3 regions of the Streptomyces sp. NPDC043854 genome follow, and region 2 is predicted to be linked to each of the others. Evidence: riboswitches for the same ligand, from Rfam matches in the RefSeq annotation. Region 2 holds a riboswitch; each other region holds the start of a gene.
The links. Region 2 has a riboswitch for cobalamin ahead of AC068A_RS27580 (ribonucleoside-diphosphate reductase subunit alpha). Riboswitches for the same ligand answer to the same signal wherever they lie in the genome.
Positions count from the first base shown of each region.

Region 1: it holds a riboswitch for cobalamin, as region 2 does, so the genes downstream of both, AC068A_RS34935 (energy-coupling factor ABC transporter permease) here and AC068A_RS27580 (ribonucleoside-diphosphate reductase subunit alpha) in region 2, are expected to answer to the same signal.
Region 3: it holds a riboswitch for cobalamin, as region 2 does, so the genes downstream of both, AC068A_RS01665 (ABC transporter substrate-binding protein) here and AC068A_RS27580 (ribonucleoside-diphosphate reductase subunit alpha) in region 2, are expected to answer to the same signal.

Region 1 covers NZ_JBWKDK010000078.1:15,620-21,100, reverse strand. Annotated here, with positions in the region: gene AC068A_RS34955 (PadR family transcriptional regulator) at 1-18, opposite strand, end outside; gene AC068A_RS34950 (energy-coupling factor ABC transporter ATP-binding protein) at 53-871, opposite strand; gene cbiQ (cobalt ECF transporter T component CbiQ) at 868-1,617, opposite strand; gene AC068A_RS34940 (energy-coupling factor ABC transporter substrate-binding protein) at 1,621-2,010, opposite strand; gene AC068A_RS34935 (energy-coupling factor ABC transporter permease) at 2,016-2,708, opposite strand; cobalamin riboswitch at 2,737-2,934, opposite strand; gene AC068A_RS34930 (flavodoxin family protein) at 3,235-3,990, shown strand; gene AC068A_RS34925 (AMIN-like domain-containing (lipo)protein) at 4,052-4,582, opposite strand; gene AC068A_RS34920 (L-serine ammonia-lyase) at 5,086-5,481, opposite strand, start outside.
Region 2 covers NZ_JBWKDK010000037.1:37,572-43,052, forward strand. Annotated here, with positions in the region: gene AC068A_RS27560 (carbon starvation CstA family protein) at 1-1,892, shown strand, start outside; gene AC068A_RS27565 (YbdD/YjiX family protein) at 1,889-2,092, shown strand; gene AC068A_RS27570 (Uma2 family endonuclease) at 2,151-2,735, opposite strand; gene AC068A_RS27575 (GNAT family N-acetyltransferase) at 2,814-3,311, shown strand; cobalamin riboswitch at 3,372-3,500, shown strand; gene AC068A_RS27580 (ribonucleoside-diphosphate reductase subunit alpha) at 3,648-5,481, shown strand, end outside.
Region 3 covers NZ_JBWKDK010000001.1:365,232-370,712, reverse strand. Annotated here, with positions in the region: gene AC068A_RS01670 (FecCD family ABC transporter permease) at 1-472, opposite strand, end outside; gene AC068A_RS01665 (ABC transporter substrate-binding protein) at 469-1,461, opposite strand; cobalamin riboswitch at 1,499-1,653, opposite strand; tRNA gene AC068A_RS01660 (tRNA-Trp) at 1,748-1,824, opposite strand; gene AC068A_RS01655 (sigma-70 family RNA polymerase sigma factor) at 2,084-3,922, shown strand; gene AC068A_RS01650 (helicase associated domain-containing protein) at 4,049-5,481, shown strand, end outside.

The DNA.
Region 1 (5,481 bases), on a different contig from region 2:
GGCGTGCGGCAGCGACATGCCGCCATCCTAGGTTTGCCGCACACCGTCCGGGTCAGTGCCAGGCGGCCAGGGCCTCGGGGGTGCCCGGGCCCGGGGCGTCGGGCTCCAGCAGGTCCCGCGCCCGCAGGAAGGCCGCCACCGCCGGCGACCAGGCCTGGCGCAGGCCCGCCTCGGCGAGCAGGCCCGGGTCGGCCAGCAGCTGTGCGGCCGGGCCGACGCGGATCCCGGCCGGGGTCAGGACCGCTGCGTCGTCGGCCCAGCGCACCGCCAGGTCGACGTCGTGCGTGGCCATCACCACCGTGGTGCCGCGCGAGCGCAGCCCCGCCAGGGTGTCCAGCAGCCGCTCCTGCCCGTCCGGGTCGAGTCCGGCCGTCGGCTCGTCGAGGATCAGCACCCGCGGGGCCATCGCCACCGCGCCCGCGATCGCCGCGCGCTTGCGCTGCCCGTACGAGAGCAGGTGCGTCGGGCGGTCCCGCAACCCGGTGATGTCGAGCGCGGCCAGTGCGGACTCCACCCGGGCCCGCACCTCCCCGGCGGGCAGGCCGAGGTTCATCGGGCCGAAGGACACGTCCTGCTCCACCGAGGCGGCGAAGAGCTGGTCGTCCGGATCCTGCACCACCAGCTGGACCGCCGTCCGCAGCCGGGTCAGGCCCGCCCGGTCGTACCCGACCGGTGCTCCGTCCAGGCGCAGTTCGCCCGAGCCGGGCCGCAGGCCGCCGCTGAGCAGCCGCATCAGCGTGGTCTTGCCGCTGCCGTTGCGGCCGAGCAGGACCAGCGCCCGGCCCTCGGCGATGGCGAAGTCCACGCCGGTCAGCACCGCCGGGCCGTCCTCGTACGCGTAGCCGGCGCCGGCCAGTTCCACCAACGTCACAGGTAGAGCCCCTTCAGGGTGAGAGTCAGCGCGGCCACGGCCGCGAGCAGGGCCGCCGAGGCCGCGAGGAAGCGCCACGACAGCGTCGCCTCGGGGACGAGCACCCGCAGCGCGCCGTCGTAGCCGCGCCCGGCCAGGCCCGACTGGAGCCGCGCCGCGCGGTCGAAGGCCCGTACGAACGAAGTGGCGGCGAGCCCGGCCACCGAGCGCCATGCCGCGGCCCGGCCCGCGTGCCCGAGGCGGGCCGCCTGCGCGCGCCGCACCTGGGCCAGGGAGTCGAGCAGCAGGAAGCCGATGCGGTACATGACCAGCGCCACGTCCACCACCGGCGCCGGCACCCCGGCCCGGACCAGCCGGGGCAGCACGTCCGACACCGGGGTGGTGAACGCGAACAGCAGCACCCCGAGCGAGGCCGCCGACGTGCGCAGCAGCAGTTCGGCGGCGAGCCGCGGCCCGTCCGGGGCCAGGGAGACGTATCCGGCTGGGCCGCCGACCGCGATCAGCAGCGGCAGCGCCCCGGTGAAGCAGAACCCCAGCGGGATCCGGAAGGCCCGCCAGAGCTGCCGCCCGGCGACCCCGGCCGGCCCGAGGAGCACGGCCAGGGTCGCGGCGGCCACGAGCGGTCCGCCCGGCCAGGCCGGCAGGCACAGGGCACTGACCGTCAGACCCAGCCCGAGCAGCGCCTTCTCCAGCGGATGGCGGCCCCGCCAGCGGCTGCTGTGCGCGGCCACGTCGATCGGCAGCACCGGCTACGACTCCGCGGCGGGCGCCGCTGCGGATGCGGAGGCCGGTGCCGGTGCGGCGTCGGCAGGGACCGTGCCGGCACCGGCGGCGGCCGCCGCGGCCGCGCCCTGGCGGCGGCCCCGGCGGACGCCGAAGTAGTAGGCGAGCACGCCCGCGCCCAGCGCCGCCTGGAGGGCGAACAGGGCCGACTCCACCTCCCCGGACGGGGGCTCGTACAGCGGGGAGAACCAGGGCTCGTAATCCGGCTTCAGCTCGCTGATGGCCGCCTCCGCCTGCGCGTCGGCGCCCGTGAACGGCTCCTCCTTGCCCTCGCCCAGGCCCAGGGCGAGCGGCAGCACCGCCAGCGCCGCCACCAGGAGCAGCAGCAGGCCGTTGATCTTCGCGTTCCGGCTCATGCGCGTCACACCGCCGTCTTCTGCTCGGAGCGGCCGGCGAGCTTCGCGACGCCCAGCCGGACCAGGTCGGACTTGCTGGACTGCATCAGCAGCCGCATCACCAGGACCGTCAGCAGGCCCTCGCTCACGGCGAGCGGGATCTGGGTGACGGCGAAGATGCCGCCGAACTTCGCGAGCGCGCCGAAGAAGCCCGTGCCCGGGTCCGGGAAGGCCAGCGCCAGCTGCACCGAGGTCACGCAGTAGGTGACGAGGTCGGCGAAGAAGGCGCCGAAGAACACGGACACCATCAGCGGGGCGTTGAAGCGCCGCAGCAGCAGGTAGACGCAGTACCCCGACCAGGGTCCGGCGATGGCCATCGAGAAGACGTTGGCGCCGAGGGTGGTCAGTCCGCCGTGCGCGAGCAGCAGCGCCTGGAAGAGGAGGGTGATCGTGCCGAGCACCGCCATGACGGGCGGCCGGAACAGGATCGCGCCGAGCCCGGTCCCGGTGGGGTGCGAGCAGCTGCCCGTCACCGAGGGGATCTTCAGTGCGGACAGGACGAAGGTGAACGCTCCGGACGCGCCGAGCAGGAGGGTGCTCTCCGGGTTGGCCTTCACCTCGCGGGTGAGGGCCCGTACCCCGTGGACGACGAAGGGAGCGGACGCGGCGCCCCAGGCGGCCGCGTGCAAGGGGGGCAGGAACCCCTCGGCTATGTGCATGAGTGGGAGACCTCTCCAGCACCTCGTGGATGGACAACGCGCCTTGGCCGGTCTCCTGGCTCGCGGGTACTGATGCCCTGGCTCCGCCTTCCCGGGCGGTGCGGGTCCCTCCCCGCGCTGCCCAGTGGCTTTCCCGCAGGAGTGGAGCCGGACTTCCCGTTCACAGTGGCGAGGGCCGCACCGGTTTTCCACCGGTTTCCCGTACACCAAGGCCTGATGACCCTAGTCCGCGCTGTGGACCCGTAACAACCCGGATCTGGGCGGCCTGTTGGGCCCGGGGATTCCGCTTCGGACCGCCGGCGGGCCTGTGCGCTCCGGGCGGGCGCGGCGAAACAGTGGCAGGGACACGGAACTTCCGGCGTCCGGCGGCTTGCGCGGCGGACCGGCGCGCGCCACGGCGCTCTTCCGCTGCCGCGCTCCAACCGGCGCCGCCGGGGCGTGCGCGGGCTGCGCCCGGGAGGTCCGGCCACCCCCGGACGGGCGTCTTCCGGTCGCCGCAGGGCCCGGAGCCCCGCAGGCTGGGAGGGTGGCCGCCGAACACGACACCGCGACACCGCAGCCGGGGGCGAACGCCGGGGCGTTCGACTACTCCGACCTGACCGCCGTGTACGTCAACTGCACGCTCAAGCGCTCGCCCGAGACCAGCAACACGGAGGGCCTGATCGCGCGGAGCCGCGCCGTCATGGAGGCGGCCGGCGCCCGGACCTCGCTGATCCGCGCCGTCGACCACGACATCGCCACCGGAGTCTGGCCGGACATGACCGAGCACGGCTGGGAAACCGACCAGTGGCCCGTCCTGTACAGCCAGATCATGGCCGCCGACATCCTCGTGCTGTGCGGGCCGATCTGGCTCGGTGACAACAGCTCCGTGATGAAGCAGGTCATCGAGCGGCTGTACGCCTGTTCCTCGCTCCTGAACGAGCAGGGCCAGTACGCCTACTACGGGCGCGTCGGCGGTGCGCTGATCACGGGCAACGAGGACGGCGTGAAGCACTGCGCCATGAACGTCCTCTACAGCCTCCAGCACCTCGGGTACGCCATCCCGCCGCAGGCCGACGCCGGCTGGATCGGCGAGGCCGGGCCCGGTCCCTCGTACCTCGACCCGGGCTCGGGCGGCCCGGAGAACGACTTCACCAACCGGAACACGACCTTCATGTCGTGGAACCTCATGCACCTGGCCGCCCTGCTCAAGCGCTCCGGCGGCATGCCCGCCCACGGCAACCAGCGCTCGGAGTGGGACGCCGGCTGCCGCTTCGACTTCCCCAACCCCGAACACCGCTGACGGCCCGGGCCGGACGGCCGGACAGCTGCCCGGCCGCCCGGCCGCCCGGCTGTGCGGAGGCTCAGCCGCAGCACACGTTCCGGTGCGCGACGTCCAGCACGAACCGGTCGGGCGAGCGCAGGGTGAACGAGGTGTAGGACGGCTTCGTGTCGAAGGCGGCACCGAAGGTGACGTACCCCTCGAAGTCGCCCGTCATGGCGAAGCCCTTCAGCGCGGGCAGGTCGATCCTGGCGAGCTTCGGCCCGCGGTAGGTGCTCTCGCCGGAGCGCAGGTGGGCGTCGGCGGGGTGCAGGCGGATCTGGAGGAAGTGCTTCCCGGCGAGCGCGACGGGCTCGCCGGACCCGTCCCGGTACAGCCGCGGGACGCGGGTGACCTCGACGTCGGGGACGCGGCCCCGCAGGTCGATGACGATCCGGTCGTACGCGCAGTGCCCGGCCCAGCGGGCGTTCACGACGAGCGGGGTGGCGGTGCGCCCGGCGGCCGCGGCGGCCGGGGCCGGGGCGGTGGAGGCGGGCGCGGCGAGGGCGATTCCGGCGGTGAGGAGAGCCCCCGTGGCCAGGGCCACGGTCTGCCGGCGGCGGAGGTGGTTCATGACGTCCCCCCTGATTCTCGAGAGACGGGGACGGGTGTCACTGCTGGAGACACTCCCCGCGCACCCATGGTTGCAGCAAAACCGGTCAAACTTCTCATTCGGTTGAAATTCCCTGTCCGCGCCGCCGGACCGAACGGCCGTCCAGGCGAGGTGTGCGCCGCCGGCCCGCCCTCCGGCCGGAGGGCGGGCGCGCAGGGTTGCCGGGCGGCTGCGGAGCGCGTACGGGGGAAAGGGCTGCGGGCTCCGCGGCGGTTGGCCGGCCGCCGGGGGTGTGGCCGCGACGTCATGCGATCACCCTTGCGCACGGGGGTCACCCCGTACCACCCCCGGCCCCCACGGTTCGCCCTGAAGCGTGACCAATCCGCGCCGAACCTCAACGCCCGGGAAAACCGGGATGATTGCCGCAGGTCGGGAGAGTGGCCGGCGGGAAACGCACGGGACCCCGGGCGCCCGCGGCGCCCGGGGTCCTCGTACGGACGGAGACCGGGTCAGGTCGGCTCAGGTCAGCATTCGATGACGTTGACGGCCAGGCCGCCGCGGGCCGTCTCCTTGTACTTGATCTTCATGTCCGCGCCGGTCTCCTTCATCGTCTTGATGACCTTGTCCAGGGAGACCTTGTGGCTGCCGTCGCCGCGCATCGCCATCTTCGCGGCCGTGACCGCCTTGACCGCCGCCATGCCGTTGCGCTCGATGCACGGGATCTGGACCAGGCCGCCGACCGGGTCGCAGGTCAGGCCCAGGTTGTGCTCCATGCCGATCTCGGCCGCGTTCTCGACCTGCTCCGGGGTGCCGCCCAGGACCTCCGCCAGGGCGCCCGCCGCCATCGAGCAGGCGGAGCCGACCTCGCCCTGGCAGCCGACCTCGGCGCCGGAGATCGAGGCGTTCTCCTTGAACAGCAT
Region 2 (5,481 bases):
TCGGCCACCACTTCGCCGCCGTCGCCGGCGCCGGACCGCTCGTCGGCCCGGTGCTCGCCGCGCAGATGGGCTACCTGCCCGGCACCATCTGGATCGTCGCCGGCGTGATCTTCGCGGGCGCCGTCCAGGACATGGTCACCCTGTTCTTCTCCACCCGGCGCGACGGCCGCTCGCTCGGCCAGATGGCCCGGGACGAGATCGGCCCCGTGGGCGGAGCCGCCGCCCTCGTCGCCGTGTTCGCCATCATGATCATCCTGCTGGCGGTGCTCGCCCTGGTCATCGTCAACGCGCTGGCGCACTCGCCCTGGGGCGTCTTCTCCATCGGCATGACCATCCCGATCGCCCTGTTCATGGGCTTCTACCTGCGCGTGCTGCGGCCCGGCCGGGTCACCGAGGTCTCCGTCATCGGCGTCGCCCTGCTGCTGCTCGCCATCGTCGCCGGCGGCTGGGTCGCCGAGTCCTCGCTGGCCGACACCTTCACCCTGGAGAAGGAAACGCTGATCATCTGGATGGTCGCGTACGGCTTCATCGCCTCGGTGCTGCCGGTGTGGATGCTGCTCGCACCCCGCGACTACCTCTCCACCTTCATGAAGATCGGCACGATCGCGATGCTCGCCCTCGGCGTGGTCATCGCCATGCCGACGCTGAAGATGCCCTCGATCACCGACTTCGCCGCCCGTGGGGACGGCCCGGTCTTCGCCGGGTCGATGTTCCCCTTCGTCTTCATCACCATCGCCTGCGGCGCGCTGTCCGGCTTCCACTCCCTGGTCTCCTCGGGCACCACCCCGAAGATGATCCAGAAGGAGACCCAGGTCCGGGTCATCGGCTACGGCTCCATGCTGACCGAGTCCTTCGTAGCCGTCATGGCGATGATCTGCGCGTCCGTCATCGAGCCCGGTCTGTTCTTCGCGGTCAACTCCCCCGGCGGGGTCGTCGGCACCACCGTCCAGACCGCCTCGCAGGCCGTCACGAACTTCGGGTTCTCCGTCTCGCCGGAGTTCCTCGCCCAGGCCGCGAAGGACGTCGAGGAGGCCACCCTGCTGTCCCGCACGGGCGGCGCGCCGACCTTCGCACTCGGAATGTCGGAAATCTTCTCGGCCGTCCTCGGCGGCGCCGGCATGAAGGCCTTCTGGTACCACTTCGCCATCATGTTCGAGGCGCTGTTCATCCTGACCACGCTGGACGCGGGCACCCGCGTCGGCCGGTTCATGCTCCAGGACACCCTCGGCAACGTGCACAAGTCCTTCAAGGACGTCAGCTGGAAGCCCGGCGTCTGGCTGGCCAGCGCTCTGGTCGTCGGCGGCTGGGGCTACTTCCTGTGGGTCGGCGTCAAGGACCCGCTGGGCGGTATCAACCAGCTCTTCCCGCTGTTCGGCATCGCGAACCAGCTGCTCGCGGCGGTGGCCCTGGCCGTCTGCACGACCCTGCTCGTCAAGTCCGGGCGGCTGAAGTGGGCCTGGGTGACCGGCGTCCCGCTGGCCTGGGACGTGGCCGTCACCCTCACCGCGAGCTGGCAAAAGATCTTCTCCGACGACGTGAAGGTCGGCTTCTTCGCGCAGCGCGACAAGTACCAGGACGGCATCGACGCGGGGAAGGTCCTCGCCCCCGCGAAGAACATGGACGAGATGCACACGGTGGTCATCAACGCCACCGTCGACGGCGTCCTGGCCGGGCTGTTCGCGGTCCTGATCGTCATCGTGCTGCTGGACGCGGCCCGCACCTGCATCAAGGCCGTCCGCAGCCCCGAGACGGTCCGGCTGACCGAGGTCCCGTGGACCGAGTCGAAGATCATCGCCCCGGCCGGGCTCATCGCGACCCCGGAGGAGCGGGCCGAACTCGCCGCCGCCGGCCTCGACTCGGGCGGCGGCCGCGCGAAGGAGCCCGTGGCATGAGCGGCGGCGGGGTGCGCGGCGCGCTGGCGAAGGCGCGGTTCTACGTGCGGGAGTTCTCCGGCGAGGCGGCGTACGACCGGTACGTCGCGCACGCCCGCTCCCACGACCCGGACGCCGAGGTCATGACCCGCCGCGCCTTCGAACGCGCCCGTACCGACGCCCGCGAGGCGGACCCCCGCGAGGGCTTCCGCTGCTGCTGAGCGCTGCCGCAGGGAAGGGGCCCGCCGGTCACGGCGGCCCCCTTCGCCGTGCGCGGCCTCAGCGCACCCAGTCCTTGAGCGGCTCGGTCGAGAAGGAGAAGCCGACCGGGTCGGGCAGCTCGACGTCCTTGCCGAAGGGGATGGTGCGCACGGTCTCATACAGCTGCCCGTCGGGCTCGCTGTGGACGCGCACCTGGCAGTTGTCCCGGTCGATCAGGACGAAGACGGGGATGCCCGTCTCCGCGTACGCGCGCGGCTTCTCCTTGCGATCACGCTCGTCTGTGTCCGAATCGTACGAAGTGACTTCGACGACCATCAGGACCGGGGCAGGATCGGCCCACTCCCCCTGGCCCTCGAATGCGCCGTCCGGCGCAAGCGAGGCGTCCGGCCGCGCGCGACCCGAGCGGTACTGCTCGACCTTCAGCCCGCGTTCGACGTGAAGCCACTGCTCGGGCCGGTGCTGCATGCAGATGCGGGCGAGCCACACGATGATCCGGTCGTGATCCCCATCCGGCACTGCTTTGAGCCTCAGCTTTCCGTCGACAAACTCCAGTCGCAGCCCCTCCAGCTCCCTGGCGCCTATGCGGGCGAGAGTCTCGAAATCCTCGGTCAGCATCTGGGGGCGGTCAGTCATCACGGTCATGCCTCGCTCGCCTTCCTCGACGGTGCTGCTCCCGACGATAGCGCCGGGCGGCCGCCCCCGTCCGGCACACTCGGCGGCATGGACATCGACATCCGTATTGCCGTGCCCGCCGAGTTCGAGCGGCTGGGCGAGATCACCGGGCAGGCCTACACCGGGGACGGGCTGCTCGACCAGAACGAGGACGACACCTACCTGAACGTCCTGCGCGATGTGGCCGGCCGGGCCGCCGACGGCGAGGTGCTGGTCGCCGTACGGAACGGGGAGGTGCTCGGCGGGGTGACCTTCGCCCCGCCCGGGAGCCCGCTCGCCGACGTCGCCGGGCCGCACGAGGCCGAGTTCCGCATGCTGGCCGTCGCACCCGGGGCGCGCGGCACGGGCGTCGGGGAGGCCCTCGTACGGGCGTGCATCGAGCGGGCCCGCGCCCTCGACGGGGTCACCGCGCTGACCCTGTCCACCCAGCCGGCGATGCGGGGCGCCCAGCGGATCTACGCCCGCCTGGGCTTCGTCCGCACCCCGGAACTGGACTGGTCCCCGATCCCCGCACTGACGCTGCTCACCTACCGACTGGAGCTGTGAGGCCACGCTCAGCAAAGGCCCGGACACAACATCTAGGGGGTCGCACAGAAACCTCCCCCCACATGTATGCTCATCCTCGCTGTCGCCGCAGGGGAATCCGGTGCGAATCCGGAACTGTCCCGCAACGGTATGAAGTACACCCATCGGTGTCACCGAAGTCCGACGACCTGCCGACGGCGCGCCCGGCTCGACCGAACCGGGTGCCGACCACGTCCGGGCCTCGCGGTAGGGCCGGCGGACATCGCGCGGTGCTGCCCTGACGGGCCCCTGCCCGCGCGCGCCCGCTCGCGCCCGCGCCGCCGCCGTCCCGGAGCCGAGCGAGGGAGAGCTCCCCCCGTGACCATCGCGCCTTCCGCACCGCGCGCCGAGTCCGACCCGTCCGACAACGGAACTGAGGGGGGCCCCGGGGCCGCGCTGCTGCGCACCCTCACCGAGCTGACCGCCGACCTTCCCGACACCGACCCCGGCCGGGTCGCCGCCGCCGCCCTGCGCGGCCGCAGCGCGAGCGCCGACGAGGCCGAGCTGCGCGGGCTGGCCACCGAGGCCGCGGCCGGTCTGATCTCCGAGGACCCGGCCTACTCCCGGCTCGCCGCCCGCCTGCTGACGATCGCCGTCGCCGAGGAGGCCGCGGGCCAGGGCGCCACCTCCTTCTCCGCCTCGGTCGAGGTCGGCCACCGCGAGGGCCTGATCGCGGACCGCACCGCCGAGTTCGTCCGGCTGCACGCGAGCCGCCTCGACGCGCTGGTCGAGCACACCCTCGCCGAGGGCGCCGACGACCGCTTCGGCTTCTTCGGCCTGCGCACCCTGCACAGCCGCTACCTGCTGCGCCACCCGATCACCCGCCAGGTCATCGAGACCCCGCAGCACTTCATGCTGCGCGTGGCCTGCGGCCTGGCCGAGAACGACAGCATCGAGGCCGTCGAGGAAGTCGCGTCCCTGTACCGGCTGATGAGCCGCCTGGACTACCTGCCGTCCTCCCCCACGCTGTTCAACTCCGGCACCCGGCACCCGCAGATGTCCTCCTGCTACCTGCTGGACTCCCCGCTGGACGAGCTCGACTCGATCTACGACCGCTACCACCAGGTCGCGCGCCTGTCGAAGCACGCCGGCGGCATCGGCCTGTCGTACTCCCGCATCCGCGCCCGCGGTTCGCTGATCCGCGGCACCAACGGCCACTCCAACGGCATCGTCCCGTTCCTGAAGACCCTCGACGCCTCCGTCGCCGCCGTGAACCAGGGCGGCCGCCGCAAGGGCGCCGCCGCCGTCTACCTGGAGACCTGGCACGCGGACATCGAGGAGTTCCTGGAGCTGCGCGACAACACCGGTGAGGACGCCCGGCGTACGCACAACCTGAACCTGGCGCACTGGATCCCCGACGAGTTCATGCGCCGCGTGAACTCCGACGCCGAGTGGTCGCTGTTCTCCCCGGCCGACGTGCCCGAGCTGGTCGACCTGTACGGCGACGAGTTCGACGCCGCCTACGTCAAGGCCGAGCAGGCGGGCCTGGCCAAGAAGACCATGCCGGCCCGCGAGCTGTACGGCCGCATGATGCGCACCCTCGCGCAGACCGGCCAGGGCTGGATGACGTTCAAGGACGCCTCCAACCGGACCGCGAACCAGACGGCCCTGCCGGGCACGGTCGTCCACTCCTCCAACCTGTGCACCGAGATCATCGAGGTCACCAACGACGGCGAGACCGCCGTCTGCAACCTCGGCTCGGTCAACCTCGGCGCCTTCGTGCTCGCCGAGACGGGCGAGATGGACTGGGAGCGCCTCGACGAGACCGTCCGCACCGCCGTGACCTTCCTCGACCGGGTCGTGGACATCAACTTCTACCCGACCGAGGAGGCCGGCCGCTCCAACGGCAAGTGGCGCCCGGTGGGCCTGGGCGCGATGGGCCTCCAGGACGTCTTCTTCAAGCTGCGCCTGCCCTTCGACTCCGCCGAGGCCAAGGCCCTCTCCACGAGGATCGCCGAGCGGATCATGCTCGCCGCGTACGAGGCCTCCGCCGACCTCGCCGAGAAGCACGGCACCCTCCCGGCCTGGGAGCAGACCCGTACCGCGCAGGGCGTGCTGCACCCCGACCACTACGGCGTCGAGCTCACCTGGCCGGAGCGCTGGGACGCGCTGCGCGCCCGGATCGCGACCACCGGCATGCGCAACTCGCTGC
Region 3 (5,481 bases), on a different contig from region 2:
TCATGGTTCCGCCGCGCCGGGCCATGGCGTACACGGCGACGAGTGCGCACATCGACCCGGCGAACGCGGCCGCGGGCACTCCGACCCGACCGGCGACGCCCGCGGTGCCGGCTCCCGCCCCGAGGACGATGACGAGGACGGCGCCGGCCGAGGCCCCCGAGGAGGCGCCGAGGAGGAACGGGTCGGCGAGCTGGTTGCGGACGAGGGCCTGCAGGACGGTGCCGGCCACCGCGAGCCCGGCTCCGACGACGGCGCCGAGGAGCACCCGCGGCATCCGCACGTCCCACACGATGGAGGTGAACGCGCCGCCGCCCGGCCCGGGTCCGCGGAGCACGAGCTCGAGCACCTGTCCGGGGGCGATGCGTACGGGCCCCAGGGCGAGCCCCGCCACGGTGGACGCGAGGAGGGCGGCGGTGAGGACGAGCAGGGCCAGGGCGACGGGCTTACGGGGCCGGATCACGGGCCGGGTCACGGGGTGTCGGGGTGGAGCTGGCGGGCCAGCGCCTCGACGGCGTCGGCGACGCGCACGCCGAGGACGGCCGAGGACAGCGGCAGCACGGCGAACCGCCGGTTCTTGACCGCGGGAACCTCGGCGAGCGCCGGATCGTTCAACAGGCGCTGCTTCTTGGCCTCGGCGCTGGTGCTGCCGTAGTCGTAGATGAGGACGACCTCGGGCTTTCGCTCGATGACCTTCTCCCACGACACGTCGCCGAAGGTGTCCTCGAGGTCGGCGAAGGTGTTCGTCCCGCCCGCCAGGGAGACGATCTCGTTGCCGATGCCCTGGCCGCCCGAGGTGAAGGCACTGTCCTCGCCGGAGTCGTAGACGAAGACGGAGGGGCGGCCCCTGTCCTTGACGCGGGCGGTGACGGCGTCGATGCGGCGCTGCTCCTCCGCGATGAGCCGTTCGCCCCGCTCGGGCACGCCGAAGGTGCGGGCGACCTCGGTGATCTCGGTCTTCAGCTGGTCCAGGCCGACCGGCCCGCCGGTGCAGTACTCCACGCTGAGCCGGGTGTTGATGCCCGCCTTGGCGAGGGTCTCGCGGTCGCGGCCCTGCGCCTTGTCGAAGGCGCTGGCGTAACCGCCGTACACGAAGTCCGGGTTGGCGCCGAGGAGCACCTCCTTGGACGGGTACTCCTTGGCCAGTACCTTGATCCGGTCGTACGCGGGCCGGTACGCGGGCAGTACCGAGTCGTCGAGGTAGGCGGTGCCCGCCATCCGGTCCTGAAGGCCGAGGGCGAGCAGCAGTTCGGTGGCGTGCTGGTTCATGGTGACGGCCCGCTGCGGCGGGGCCTGGTAGGTGCTGGTGAAACCGCAGTTGGTGGCGGTGTACGGGAACCCGGGCGCGGCGGCCGCCCCCGAGGCCGTGTCCTGCCCCGCACCGGCCGCCCCGCCGCACGCGGCGAGCGGTATCAGGAAGGGAAGCGGGGCGAGTGCGCGCAGCAGAGCGCGGGAACGCGACATGGCGAAGCCTCTCCGGGGGATCCTCGTCCCCTGGTCGACGTGAAGAGGCGGCGCGTCAGTGTCTGGCTTCCGGCTCCGCGGAGGGGCCGGCCACAGTGGCGGGACCGCACCGGATTCGCACCGGTTTCCTGTCCTGCACCGCCGAGTTGGTCCACATCAGTCTGCCAGACCACCACGAACCCCCAGAAAACGGCCGCCCGCCGACGCGGGCCTGGGGCCGGGAACGCCGAAGGCCCAGGTCCGCCAACCCGGACCTGGGCCTTCGACCGTGAACACCGGTTCACTGTGGCAGGGGCGACAGGATTCGAACCTGCGGCATTCGGTTTTGGAGACCGACGCTCTGGCCAGCTGAGCTACACCCCTTCGATGAGGACAACCATGCCATGCCGCGGCGAGAAGATCCACTCGATTGAGGGTGCGTGTCCGCGGGGCAGCGAGCGGCGCCCCTCAGCGGTCGGGGGCGCTGCGGCGCCGGGTGGGCGGCGGCCACGTCCCGCGCCCCGCCCCCGCCCCCGGAGCCGTTTTCGAAAATCTTCCTCCGAATAAGTGTTATCCCGCCGCCGCTCGACGGTCTCCCAGGTATCGGGCATCATCGACCGCCGGTACGGACAGGGAACCTCATATGACTACACAGCACACGGCAGAGCTGGTCGCGGCCGCCCGCGCGGGCGATCCCCGCGCGCAGGACGAGCTGGTCGGCACCTACCTGCCGCTCGTCTACAACGTCGTCGGGCGGGCCCTGAACGGGTCGGTGGACGTGGACGACGTCGTGCAGGACACGATGCTGCGCGCGCTCGACGGTCTGGGCACCCTCCGCGCGGACGACAGCTTCCGGTCCTGGCTGGTGGCGATCGCGATGAACCGCGTGCGGGCGTACTGGCAGGCCCGGCGCACCGCGCCCGGCGAGAGCGGTCTCGAGGCCGCCTGGGAACTCGCCGACCCGGGTGCCGACTTCGTGGACCTGACCGTCGTACGGCTCCAGCTGGAGGGCCAGCGCCGCGAGACGGCCCGTGCCACCCGCTGGCTGGAGCCGGACGACCGGGCGCTGCTGTCGCTCTGGTGGCTGGAGTGCGCGGGTGAGCTGACCCGGGCCGAGGTGGCCACGGCGCTGGAGCTGTCCCCGCAGCACACGGCGGTGCGGGTGCAGCGGATGAAGGCGCAGCTGGAGTCGGCCCGGGTGGTGGAACGGGCGCTGGAGGCGCAGCCTCCGTGCGAGATGCTCCAGATGGTGACGGCCGGCTGGGACGGGCACCCGTCCACGCTGTGGCGCAAGCGAATAGCCCGGCACGCGCGGGAGTGCATGCGGTGCGCGGGGCTGTGGGGCGGGCTGCTGCCGGCGGAGGGGCTGCTGGCGGGCCTGGCCCTGGTGCCGGTCTCGGTGGCCCTGCTGGACAGCATACGGTCGGCGGCGGCCGTGACGGGCGGCTTCGCCCCAGCGGGCGCGGCCTACCCCGCCTACCCGGGCAACCCCGCCTACGCCGCCTACCCCGGCGAGGCCGCCTACTCGCCCGACAGTGCCTACCCGGCCGGAACCGCATATCCGGGTGATGCCGCCCACCCGGGCGGCGACGGCGGTACGGGTCTCACCGACACGGGCTTCGGCGACCCGGGCCTCGGTCACCCGTACCCCGGCGGCACGGACCTGGCCGATGCCGCCACGCAGCTGTCCCCCGCCGTCTCCGCGCAGGGCGGCCTCCCGGAGCCGGACCCGGCCACGGCCGGCGGCCGCAGCCTGCTGCGCAAGCGCCGGCGCAGCCGCCGCCGGGCGGTCGGCGGTGCGGTGCTCGCCGCGTGCGTCGCGGGCGGCGGGCTCGTCTACCTCGGCGGCTTCCCCGGCTCGGGCGGCAAGGACGGCCAGGACACCGCCGCCCCGGTGAACGCGCTCTCGGCCCCGGAGTCGGCGGCGGCTTCGGCCTCGCAGCCGGCCTCGCCGTCCCCCTCCGCTTCGGCCTCGGCCTCCCCCTCCCCGTCGGCGTCCGCCTCGCCGAGCCCCTCCGTGGACGGCGCGAGCCCGAGCCCGAAGCCGACCCCGTCCAAGCCGGCCCCCCGCTCCTCGGCCCCGGATCCGGCTCCCACGCCCCAGGGGCCCGCGGGGCAGGTGGTGGCCCTGGTCAACGCCGAGCGGGCGAAGGCCGGCTGCGGCCCGCTCAGGGACGACACACAGCTGCGGGAGGCCGCCCAGCAGCATTCCGACGACATGGCGAGCCGGAACTTCTTCTCGCACACCAGCCCCGACGGCACCGACCCGGGAGACCGGACGACAGCCGCCGGGTACCGGTGGTCCACGTACGGGGAGAACATCGCCAAGGGCCAGCAGACGCCCGAGTCGGTGATGAACTCCTGGATGAACAGCCCCGGCCACCGCGCGAACATCCTGAACTGCTCGTTCAAGGACATAGGCGTCGGGATCCACCGGAGTTCCGGCGGCCCCTGGTGGACGCAGAACTTCGGCGCCCGGTGACGCCGCGCGGCCCCGGCCGCCTTCCCTGCGACTGCTTCAGCTTTGGAGCAGGATAGAGTCTGGAGCAGAACGAGCAGATCAGCGGGAAGATCAACGAGAAGATCACAGGGGCACAGGGGAGGCGGGGTGGCACGCACCGCGAGGCTGGAACTGCGGCCGCACCAGCGCGAGGCCGTCGACGCCGTCGTGCGGGCGCTGGCGCTGCCTGCCGGGGGCCGGCTGCCCGAGGCCGGGCTGCGCACCCAGGTCATCATGGCGACCGGTTCCGGCAAGTCCCTGGTCGCCGTGCGCGCGGCCGAGGAGTTGCAGGCCGGGCGGGTGCTGGTCCTCGTGCCCTCCCTGGACCTGCTCGTGCAGACGGTCGCGGCCTGGCGGGCGGGCGGCCGCAGCGGCCGGGCCTTCGCGGTGTGCTCCCTGCGCGCCGAGGAGGCGGGCCTGCCGGCCACCACCGATCCGGCCGAACTGGCCCGCTGGGGCGGCCGGGCGACGGCCCGGCCGACAGAGCGGGTGACGGTCTTCGCCACGTACGCCTCGCTCGGGCTCGGCACGGTCGAGCGCGCCCACGAAGCCGGGCTGCCCGGCTGGGACCTGGTGGTGGTCGACGAGGCGCACCGCACGTCCGGGCGGATCGGCAAGCCGTGGGCCGTGGTCCATGACAACACCCGGATCCCCTCGCTGCGGCGGCTCTACATGACGGCCACGCCCCGGGTCTGGCAGGACGCCGAGGAGCCCCAGGAATCCGGACTCGAGGGCTCCGGCACAGCGGAGGCCGGAGGCGGCGGTGTCCGGGGCCGCGGGGTGCTCGTCGCGTCGATGGAGGACGACCCGGACGGCCCCTTCGGTGCCCGCTGCCACACCCTGACCCTGGCCGATGCCATCGACCGGGGGATCTGCGCCCCGTACCGGGTGGTGTGCGTCGACGTCAGCGATCCCGCGTTCCAGGCAGCGGTGCTGCTGGGCGCCGACGGCCGCTCGGACGAGGTGCGCGGGGTCCGCCTCGCGGCCCTCCAGGCGGCCCTGCTGAAGGCCGCCGCCGACCAGGGGTTCAATCGGACCCTCGTCTTCCACCATCTGACGCGGGAGGCCGAGGCGTTCGCGGCCGGACTGCCGGCGGTCGCGGAGCGGCTGCGCGCGGCGAGCGAAACGAGCCGGACGAGCCGGGCGGCCGCGGAGCCGGTGCCGTACCCCCGTACCGTCTGGGCGGACTGGCTGTGCGGGCAGCACCCGGCGGCGCACCGGCGCCGCGTCCTGGACGAGTTCGCCTCCCACGGGGTCGCCGACAAGGCTTTCCTCGGCAGTGTCCGCGTGCTCGGCGAGGGGGTGGACACCAAGGAGTGCGACTCCGTCTTCTGGGCGGACGTACGCGGGTCCATGCCCGACCTGGTCCAGGCGGTCGGGCGGGCGCTGCGCATCCGGCCCGGCGAGGGCAAGGTCGCCTCGCTGGTGGTGCCGGTGCTGCTGGGTCCGGGCGAGACTCCCGAGTCGATGCTGACCTCACGGTCGTACGGGGACCTCGCGCGGCTGCTGGAGGCACTGCGGGCCCACGACACCCGGCTCGT